3 regions of the Streptomyces sp. NPDC034084 genome follow, and region 1 is predicted to be linked to each of the others. Evidence: riboswitches for the same ligand, from Rfam matches in the RefSeq annotation. Region 1 holds a riboswitch; each other region holds the start of a gene.
What was found. Region 1 has a riboswitch for cobalamin ahead of ACZ51I_RS00310 (cobalamin biosynthesis protein). Riboswitches for the same ligand answer to the same signal wherever they lie in the genome.

Region 2: it holds a riboswitch for cobalamin, as region 1 does, so the genes downstream of both, ACZ51I_RS16345 (ribonucleoside-diphosphate reductase subunit alpha) here and ACZ51I_RS00310 (cobalamin biosynthesis protein) in region 1, are expected to answer to the same signal.
Region 3: it holds a riboswitch for cobalamin, as region 1 does, so the genes downstream of both, ACZ51I_RS10920 (ABC transporter substrate-binding protein) here and ACZ51I_RS00310 (cobalamin biosynthesis protein) in region 1, are expected to answer to the same signal.

Annotation. Positions count from the first base shown of each region.
Region 1 is NZ_JBVISK010000001.1:55,359-58,410, forward strand. It holds gene ACZ51I_RS00300 (inorganic phosphate transporter) at 194-1,465, shown strand; gene ACZ51I_RS00305 (hypothetical protein) at 1,482-1,703, shown strand; cobalamin riboswitch at 1,831-1,970, shown strand; gene ACZ51I_RS00310 (cobalamin biosynthesis protein) at 2,006-2,980, shown strand; gene ACZ51I_RS00315 (cobyric acid synthase) at 2,977-3,052, shown strand, end outside.
Region 2 is NZ_JBVISK010000004.1:263,202-266,253, reverse strand. It holds gene mctP (monocarboxylate uptake permease MctP) at 1-482, shown strand, start outside; gene ACZ51I_RS16350 (GNAT family N-acetyltransferase) at 571-1,071, shown strand; cobalamin riboswitch at 1,126-1,248, shown strand; gene ACZ51I_RS16345 (ribonucleoside-diphosphate reductase subunit alpha) at 1,379-3,052, shown strand, end outside.
Region 3 is NZ_JBVISK010000002.1:1,198,966-1,202,017, forward strand. It holds gene ACZ51I_RS10915 (FecCD family ABC transporter permease) at 1-748, opposite strand, end outside; gene ACZ51I_RS10920 (ABC transporter substrate-binding protein) at 745-1,815, opposite strand; cobalamin riboswitch at 1,896-2,073, opposite strand; gene ACZ51I_RS10925 (cold shock domain-containing protein) at 2,124-2,306, opposite strand; gene ACZ51I_RS10930 (ScbR family autoregulator-binding transcription factor) at 2,731-3,052, shown strand, end outside.

The DNA of each region.
Region 1 (3,052 bases):
GCCGGACCCCGGGAGGACGGGGCTCGCGGCGGTCGTCGGGTGACCGCATCGTGGACAGGGGAGGCTCGACGGCCAGAAGCGGAATCTCTTGACACCGGATAGGGACACCACGCCGCCCGCCCCAGTTCATCTTCCGTTCACCCAGGTTGCTTACGTTCGACGAGCCACTGACGTCAAACGATTGCCTGGGTAAATGGAACACATCACGCTGCTGCTCGCCATTGTGGTCGTGACAGCTCTCGTGTTCGATTTCACGAACGGTTTCCACGACACCGCCAACGCGATGGCCACGACCATCTCGACCGGTGCACTCAAGCCCAAGACGGCGGTGGCCATGTCCGCCGTGCTCAACCTCGTCGGCGCGTTCCTGTCCGTGGAGGTCGCCAAGACGATCTCCGGCGGGATCATCAACGAAGAGGGCATTCGTACAGAAGTGATCTTCGCGGCGCTCGTGGGCGCCATCCTGTGGAACCTGCTGACCTGGCTGCTCGGGCTGCCGTCCAGCTCGTCGCACGCCCTCTTCGGCGGCCTCATCGGCGCCGCGGTCATGTCGGCCGGCTGGTCCGCCGTGAACGCGCCGACGATCGTCACCAAGGTCCTCATCCCGGCCGTCGCCGCGCCGATCGTCGCGGGTCTCGCCGCGATGCTCGCCACGAGGCTCACGTACAAGCTGGGCGCGAAGACCGACGAGAAGCACACCGCCAAGGGCTACCGGGTCGGCCAGATCGCCTCCGCCGGTCTCGTCTCCCTCGCCCACGGCACCAACGACGCCCAGAAGACGATGGGCATCATCACCCTCGCCCTGGTCACCGGCGGCGTCCTCGCCCCCGGCTCGAACCCCCCGATGTGGGTCATCGTCTCGGCCGGTCTGGCGATCGCGCTCGGCACCTACCTCGGCGGCTGGCGCATCATCCGCACCATGGGCAAGGGCCTCACCGACCTCCGGCCGCAGCAGGGCTTCGCCGCCCAGACCAGCGCCGCCACGGTCATCCTCGCCTCCTCGCACCTCGGCTTCTCCCTCTCCACCACCCAGTCCTGCTCGGGTGCCGTGATGGGTGCCGGTCTCGGCCGCAAGGGCGGTGTCGTCCGCTGGTCGACCGCGACCCGGATGTTCGTCGCCTGGGGTCTGACGCTGCCCGCCGCCGGCCTGGTCGGCGCCGGTGCCGAGTTCCTCACCCAACAGGGCCCCTGGGGCATCGTGGCCGTCGCGGTCCTGCTCGTCGCCGGCTCGGGCGTCATCTGGACGCTCTCCCGCCGCAAGCCGGTCGACCAGCACAACGTCACGGCCGACGACCTCGACGGCGACGGCGAGCCCGCGGGCGTCGTCACCACCGCCATCGCGGCCGTCACCCCGCCGCCGGCCGGCTCCGTCGCCGCCGTCACGGACGAGGACCTGAAGGCCACCATCCCCGCGCCGGTCCCCACGGACCCGGCCGCTCCCCCGGCCCCCGCCGCCGCGGTCTAAGGAACTGGAACCAAGCATGAAGATCGACTGGGCAGCCCTCGGCTCCGTCTTCGGAGTCAGCCTCGTGGCGACCGTCGCCCTCGTGGGCCTCTTCACCCTCGGTGTCATCGGCCTCTCCAAGCAGGAACAGGCCGCCGCCCAGGGGGGCTCCGCCGCCCTGGCCCGCACCGGCGCCTACGCCTGCTTCGCCCTGTGCCTGACGGCCGTGGCGTACGGCATCTACCTGATCGTCGCCTGACGGTCCCCGGTACCTCGGCCGGGCGGTCCGCACCTTCGGGTGCGGGCCGCCCGGCCGCCGTCTTTCCGGCGCCGTGTCTGTGGTGCTTCGCACAGTGACACGGTGCAGGTCAAGGGTGAGTTGACGGCTGTTCTCGGGCCGTGGTGGACTGCCGAGGCCATTACGGAGGCAGTAGAGGAAGTCCGGTGCGAATCCGGCGCGGTCCCGCCACTGTGACCGGATCCGAAGGGTCCGGGAGTCAGGAACTCTCGCCGCCGGTCACGTCGATCCAGGGCGCGGACCCTGAGTGAGGACACAGCGCCATGCCCGGCCGCAGCCCCAGACTTTCCCGAGCCCCCGGTGTCTTCGCGTACGGCGCGGCCGCGGGCCTCGCCGTCGACCTGCTCGTCGGCGACCCCCGCCGAGGGCACCCCGTCGCCGCCTTCGGCCGCGCGGCCGGCCGGGTCGAACGGGCCCTGTGGCGCGACCACCGCGGCTGGGGCGCCCTGCACACCGCCGTCTGCGCGGGTGGCACCGTCGCGGCGGGCGCCCTCGCCGCGCGTGCGGTACGGGGCAGCCGCGCCGGATCCGTCGCGCTCACCGCCGCCGCCGTCTGGGCCGTCGTCGGCGGTACGACCCTGGGGCGCGAGGCCCGCGCCATCGGCGGAGCGCTCGCCGCGGGGGACCTGGAGGTCGCCCGGGAACGGCTGCCGCACCTGTGCGGACGCGACCCGCACTCCCTCGACGGTCCCGCGATGGCCCGCGCGGTCGTCGAGTCCGTCGCCGAGAACACCTCCGACGCCGTTGTCGGTGCCCTCTTCTGGGGCGCCGTCGCGGGCGTGCCGGGGCTCGTCGGCTTCCGCGCCGTCAACACCCTGGACGCCATGGTCGGCCACAAGTCCCCCCGGTACCGGAGGTACGGCTGGGCCTCGGCCCGCCTCGACGACCTGGCCGGCTGGCCCGGGGCCCGGCTGACCGCCGCCCTCGCGACGGTCGCCGGCGGGAACCCGCGCGGAGCCGTACGGGCCTGGCGGGCGGACGCGTCGAAGCATCCGAGCCCCAACGCGGGGCCGGTGGAGGCCTCCTTCGCGGGCGCCCTCGGCGTACGGCTCGGGGGGACCCTCTCGTACGCCGGGCGGGTCGAGCACCGGCCCGTCCTCAACGGGGAGGGGCGGCCCGTCGAGGTCGCCGACATCGACCGCGCGGTCCGGCTCTCCCGCCGGGTCACGGGACTGACCCTGGCCGCCTGCGTCGGCGGCCGCATGATCGCGAGCGCACTGAAGCGGAGGAACGCATGAGGGGTGGGGGGCTGCTCGTCGCCGGGACCACGTCCGACGCGGGCAAGAGCGTCGTCACGGCCGGCATCTGTC
Region 2 (3,052 bases), on a different contig from region 1:
AGGAGACCAAGGTCTCCAAGCTGGTCTCCCTCCTCGTGAAGGTCGGCGCGCTCGTCTTCGTCCTCACCATGGACAAGACGGTCGCCATCAACTTCCAGCTGCTCGGCGGCATCTGGATCCTGCAGACCTTCCCGGCCCTGGTCGGCGGTCTCTTCACCCGCTGGTTCCACCGCTGGGCGCTGCTCGCCGGCTGGGCCGTCGGCATGGTCTACGGCACGGCCGCCGCCTACGGCGTGGCCAGCCCCACCCAGAAGCACTTCGGCGGCTCGGCCGCCGAGATCCCCGGCATCGGCGAGATCGGCTACATCGGCCTCACCGCCTTCGTGCTCAACGTCGTCGTCACCGTCGTCCTGACCTTCGTCCTCAAGGCCGTCAACGCCCCCGAGGGCGTCGACGAGACCTCCCCCGAGGACTACACGGCGGACGCGGGCGACGCCGGAGTCCGCACCGAGCTCCCGGAGGTCGGCACCCCGACGCACTGATCCGGCACCGCGCACGACCGGGGCCCGGGACCTCCGCCAGGAGATCCCGGGCCCCTTCGCGTCCCCCGGGGAAGGCAGACTGCCTCCCATGGACTTCACGATCAGGGCGGTACGGCCCGAGGAGTACGAGGAATTCGGTGACCTCACCGGGCTGACCTACCTGAACGACGGGCTGCTGCTGCACGGCGAGGACGACTTCTACCTGGACGTGCTCCGCGACACGGCCCGGCGGGCGCGCGAGAGCGAGGTGCTCGTCGCCGTCGGCCCGGAGGGCGGCATCACCGGCGGCGTCACCTTCGCCCACGGCGGCACCCCCTGGGCGGACATCGCCGTCCCGGGCGAGGCCGAGTTCCGGATGCTCGTGGTCGCGCCGGAAGCCCGCGGCAGGGGCATCGGGGAAGCCCTCGTACGCGCCTGCGTGGACCGGGCGGCGGCCCTCCCCGGGTGCGCGCGCCTGGTCCTCTCCACGGACGGCCTGATGGTCTCGGCGCACCGGATCTACGAGCGGCTCGGCTTCGTCCGCACCCCCGAGCGGGACTGGGAGCCCGTCCCGGGCCATGCGCTGCGGACGTACGCCCTGGAGCTGTAGCCCCCGACCCGACACAACATGTGGGGGGTGCCACGAGCGGCGCCCCCCACATGTATGCTCGTCCTCGCTGTCGACGCAGGGAAATCCGGCGCGAATCCGGAACTGTCCCGCAACGGTGTGCTTCGTGCGGTTTCGTACGCGGTGAGTCCGAAGACCTGCCGACAGCGCGCCCGGTCCGTCCGTTCCGGGTGCCACAGACGTCCGGGCCTCGCGGAGTGGGCCGGTGGACGCGGCGCACCCGCGCGTACGGGTGCCCGCCTGCCCGCCTCCCGCCCGCGGCCCCGAGCCGAGCGAGGGAGAGCCCCACGTGACCATCGCGCCCGCCGATCCGGCCGCAGCGATCGAGACCGACGGCCCCGGGACCGTACTCCTGCGGACCCTGACCGATCTCACCGCCGACCTCCCGGACACCGACCCCGGCAAGGTCGCCGCCGCCGCGCTCCGCGGCCGCAGCGCCCTGTCGGACGAGGCGGAGCTGCGCGAGCTGGCCACCGAGGCGGCCGCCGGCCTGATCGCCGACGACCCGGCGTACTCCCGGCTCGCCGCCCGGCTCCTCACCCTCACCATCGCCGACGAGGCCGCCGGCCAGGGCGCCGTCTCCTTCTCGGCCTCCGTCGCCGTCGGGCACCGCGAGGGCCTCATCGCCGACCGCACCGCAGAGTTCGTCACGCTGCACGCGGCACGCCTCGACGCGACCGTCGACCCGGCCGGCGACGACCGCTTCGGCTACTTCGGTCTGCGCACCCTCTACTCGCGCTACCTGCTCCGCCACCCGATCACCCGCAAGGTGATCGAGACCCCGCAGCACTTCATGCTGCGCGTGGCCTGCGGCCTGGCCGAGGACGACTCGGTCCGCGCCCTCGACGAAGTGGCCGCGCTGTACGGCCTGATGAGCCGCCTGGACTACCTGCCGTCCTCCCCCACGCTCTTCAACTCCGGCACCCGCCACCCGCAGATGTCCTCCTGCTACCTCCTGGACTCCCCCCAGGACGAGCTGGACTCCATCTACGACCGCTACCACCAGGTCGCGCGCCTCTCGAAGCACGCGGGTGGCATCGGCCTCTCCTACTCCCGCATCCGCGCCCGCGGTTCGCTGATCCGCGGCACCAACGGCCACTCCAACGGCATCGTGCCGTTCCTGAAGACCCTCGACGCCTCCGTCGCCGCCGTGAACCAGGGCGGCCGCCGCAAGGGCGCCGCCGCGGTCTACCTGGAGACCTGGCACGCCGACATCGAGGAGTTCCTGGAGCTCCGCGACAACACGGGCGAGGACCAGCGCCGTACGCACAACCTGAACCTCGCGCACTGGATCCCGGACGAGTTCATGCGCCGCGTCAACGCCGACGCCGAATGGTCGCTGTTCTCCCCGGCGGACGTGCCCGAGCTCGTCGACCTGTACGGCGAGGAGTTCGACGCCGCCTACCGCAAGGCCGAGGCGGCGGGCCTGGCCCGCAAGACGATGCCGGCCCGCGACCTGTACGGCCGGATGATGCGGACCCTGGCCCAGACCGGCAACGGCTGGATGACCTTCAAGGACGCCTCGAACCGTACGGCCAACCAGACCGCCGAGCCCGGCACCGTCGTCCACTCCTCGAACCTCTGCACCGAGATCATCGAGGTCACGAACGACGGCGAGACGGCCGTCTGCAACCTCGGCTCCGTCAACCTCGGCGCTTTCGTCACCGGTTCGGACATCGACTGGGAGCGCCTGGACGAGACCGTCCGCACGGCCGTCACCTTCCTCGACCGGGTCGTCGACATCAACTTCTACCCGACCGAGCAGGCGGGCCGCTCCAACGCCAAGTGGCGCCCCGTCGGCCTCGGCGCGATGGGCCTCCAGGACGTCTTCTTCAAGCTGCGGCTGCCGTTCGACTCCCCCGAGGCGCGCGCCCTGTCCACCCGTATCGCGGAGCGGATCATGCTCGCCGCGTACGAGGCCTCCGCCGGGCTCGCCGAGCGCAACGGCCCGCTCCCCGCCTGG
Region 3 (3,052 bases), on a different contig from region 1:
CGACGCCGAGCGCGGAGGCGGCCTCCTCCCCGAACGCGAAGGCGTCCAGGGTCCTTCCGTACCCGCCGCAGATCAGCAGGGCCGCCGCGAGGACGGCGAGGCACACCCACACCTCGCTCCAGCCCGCCCCGGAGAGCGAGCCGAGCAGCCAGAAGAGCACGCCCCGGGTCGTCTCGGCGTCGGCGGCGGTCATCACGACGAAGGAGGTGAGGGCGGAGAAGAGCTGCATCGCGGCGACGCCCGCGAGCACCACCCGGTCCGTCGAGCCGCCGAGGGTGTGGCTGAGCAGCAGGACCAGCGCGAAGGAGACCACCGCCCCCAGGAACGCCCCGCCGGTGACGGAGAGGACGCCTCCGCCGACGCCGAGGACGACGACCGCGACGGCGCCGGTCGAGGCGCCGGAGGAGACGCCCAGGACGAAGGGGTCGGCGAGCGGGTTGCGCAGGAGCGACTGCATCACCGCACCGCAGACGGCGAGTCCGGCGCCGCAGACGGCGGCGAGGAGGGTACGGGGCAGTCGCAGGTCCCAGACGATCCCGTCGCGGATCGGCGAGAGGTCCGAGGCGCCGCCGCCGAGGTGGGCGGCGACCACGGACCCGACCTCGCCGACCCCGAGGTCCGCCGGGCCGATGGTGATGGCCACGGCCACCGACAGACAGAGGAGCGCGAGCCCGGCCGCCGCCCACAGCAGCACCGTGACACCGGCGCGTACCACCACCTCGCGGGACGCGCCCTCACCTGCCGTCACTTCGCGAGACCGTACGCGCGGAGCGCGGCCGCCACCTTCTCGACGCCCTCGACGGTACGGAGGGTGGGGTTCATCGCCTGGCCGCTGAGCAGGACGTACCGCTTGCGCCGTACCGCCGTCATGTTCCGGGTGACGGGGTCGGACTCCAGGAACTCGATCTTCTTCGCGGCACTCTCGGCCGACTGCGAGCGGCGGGTCAGATCGCCGAGCACGAGGACGTCGGGGTCGCGGTCCGCGACGGTCTCCCAGTTGATCTGGGGCCACTCCTCACGGGTGTCGTCGAAGACGTTCTTCACCCCGAGCGCGTGGCTGACGATCCCGGGCGCACCGCAACAGCCGGCCATGTACGGCGACTTGGAGTCCGAGAACCAGTAGAGGACGGTGGCGCCCGTGACGTCGGCCGCCGCCGTGGCCTTCGCCACCCGGGCCTTGAGCCCGGCGACGAGCTTCTCGCCCCGCTCGGGGACCGCGAACACCCGGGCCAGGTCTCGGATCTCGCCGTAGACCGTGTCCATGGTGAGGGGCCGGGTGCGGACGCCGTCGCCGTCACCGCCGTTGTCCTTGCCGACGCAGTCGGTGGGCGAGAGGTAGGTGGGGACGCCGAGCTGCTCGAAGCGCTCGCGGGGCGCCACCCCGCCCTTGCCGAGGGTGTACGCGAAGGAGGCGGCCGCGAAGTCGGGTTCGGCGTCGAGGACCTTCTCGAAGGAGGGGTAGCGGTCGGCGAGGCGGGGCACCTTCGCGTTCTCCTTCTCCAGGCCCTTGAGCACCGGGTCCGTCCAGGTGGCGGTGCCCACCATGCGGTCGGCGAGGCCGAGGGAGAGCATGATCTCCGCCGCTCCCTGGTCGAGGGCGACGGCCCGTCGCGGGGCGCGGTCGACCCGGACCGGCCGTCCGCAGTCGTCGTCGAGGATCACCGGGAAGCCGGACTCCGGGGACCCGGCCCGGGCGGCCGCGCCCTTCCCCGGCGCGTCGGCGGGCCCACCGCCGCAGCCGGTCGCCGTCGTGGTGAGGAGCAGGGCGCCGGCCAGGGTGAGCACGGCGGAGCGGACGGGGTGTGCGAGCGGCACGGGAACTTCCTCTGCGGCCACGGCTCATACGCGGAGCCTGTCGTACGGTCCTCCCCGGACGACGGCGTGCCGCCGGGGCCGCCAGCAGGTCTTCGGACTCGGGGTCAGCCGGACGGAGCGCCTTCCCGGGCCCGTCGTGCCGCCCAGTGGCCGATGCTCCGCCCGTCGCCCTCACCGCTGCGCGTCAGTTCCGGTCTCCCACCGGATTCCCTGACCCGTGGACGTACCCGTTCAGGTGCGTACAAAGGTGCGACTGGCCTCGGCACAGTACCACCGGGCGCCGGCCGCGCCCCGGGGCCCGGCCGGTGTCAGAGACGCAGTTCCTTCGCCTCGAAGCGGCCCTCGCCGAGGACCAGGACGAAGGAGATCTGCTGGCCCTCGGAGACCGTTCGCTCCTCGCCCTCGATGTCCTCGGCGCTGAAGTACACCTGTTCCTCGGAGCCCACGGGGACGACGAAGCCGTACCCGCCGAGACGATTGAAGGAATGCACGAACCCTGTGCTTCTGCCGTCCACCGCGACCTCCTCGTCGTCACCGGCGACGCGGTCGAGGGTGCCCGGCGCCGGGCGGCGGCCGTGTCCGCGTCTCAGGGGAGATGTACCCCTTCCGGGCACCCTTCGCCACCGGCGTCCCGCGGAGGTACTCGGCGGGGGGCGAACCACTCCCGACGATCTCGTAGAATATTCAACAGAGGCCTGCTGTCGGAGATCCCCCGTGTCCGACAGCGGGCCTCGCCCTTTTCCTCACGGGTCGGGCGCGGCCGCCCTGGTAAGCGATCCGCCGTGAACCTGCCGGGGCGCCGCACCGACTCCTCGGCCTGCCGGAGCGCGCGGTCGAGGCCCGACGCCGGCGCACCGAGGCGCGGCCTCCGCTCGTACAATACCGAGCAGTCGGTTTACAGTCGTGGAGCCATCGGTGACCAAACAAGAGCGGGCTGCACGCACCCGTGACGCGCTGATCAGGTCGGCGGCCGGGGAGTTCGACCGGCACGGTTACGCCCTGGCCACGCTGTCCGCCATCAGCTCGGGAGCGGGCGTGAGCCCCGGCGCGCTCCACTTCCACTTCGAGAACAAGGCGGCCGTCGCCGGCGCCGTCGAGGACGAGGCCCGCAGCACCCTGCGCCGGGCCGCCCGCCTCGTGTACGGACAGGTGTCGAACGCCCTGCAGAACCTCGTCGACACCTCGCACGCGCTGGCCCGACTGGTCCGCGAGGACGTCGTCGTCCGCGCCGGATTCC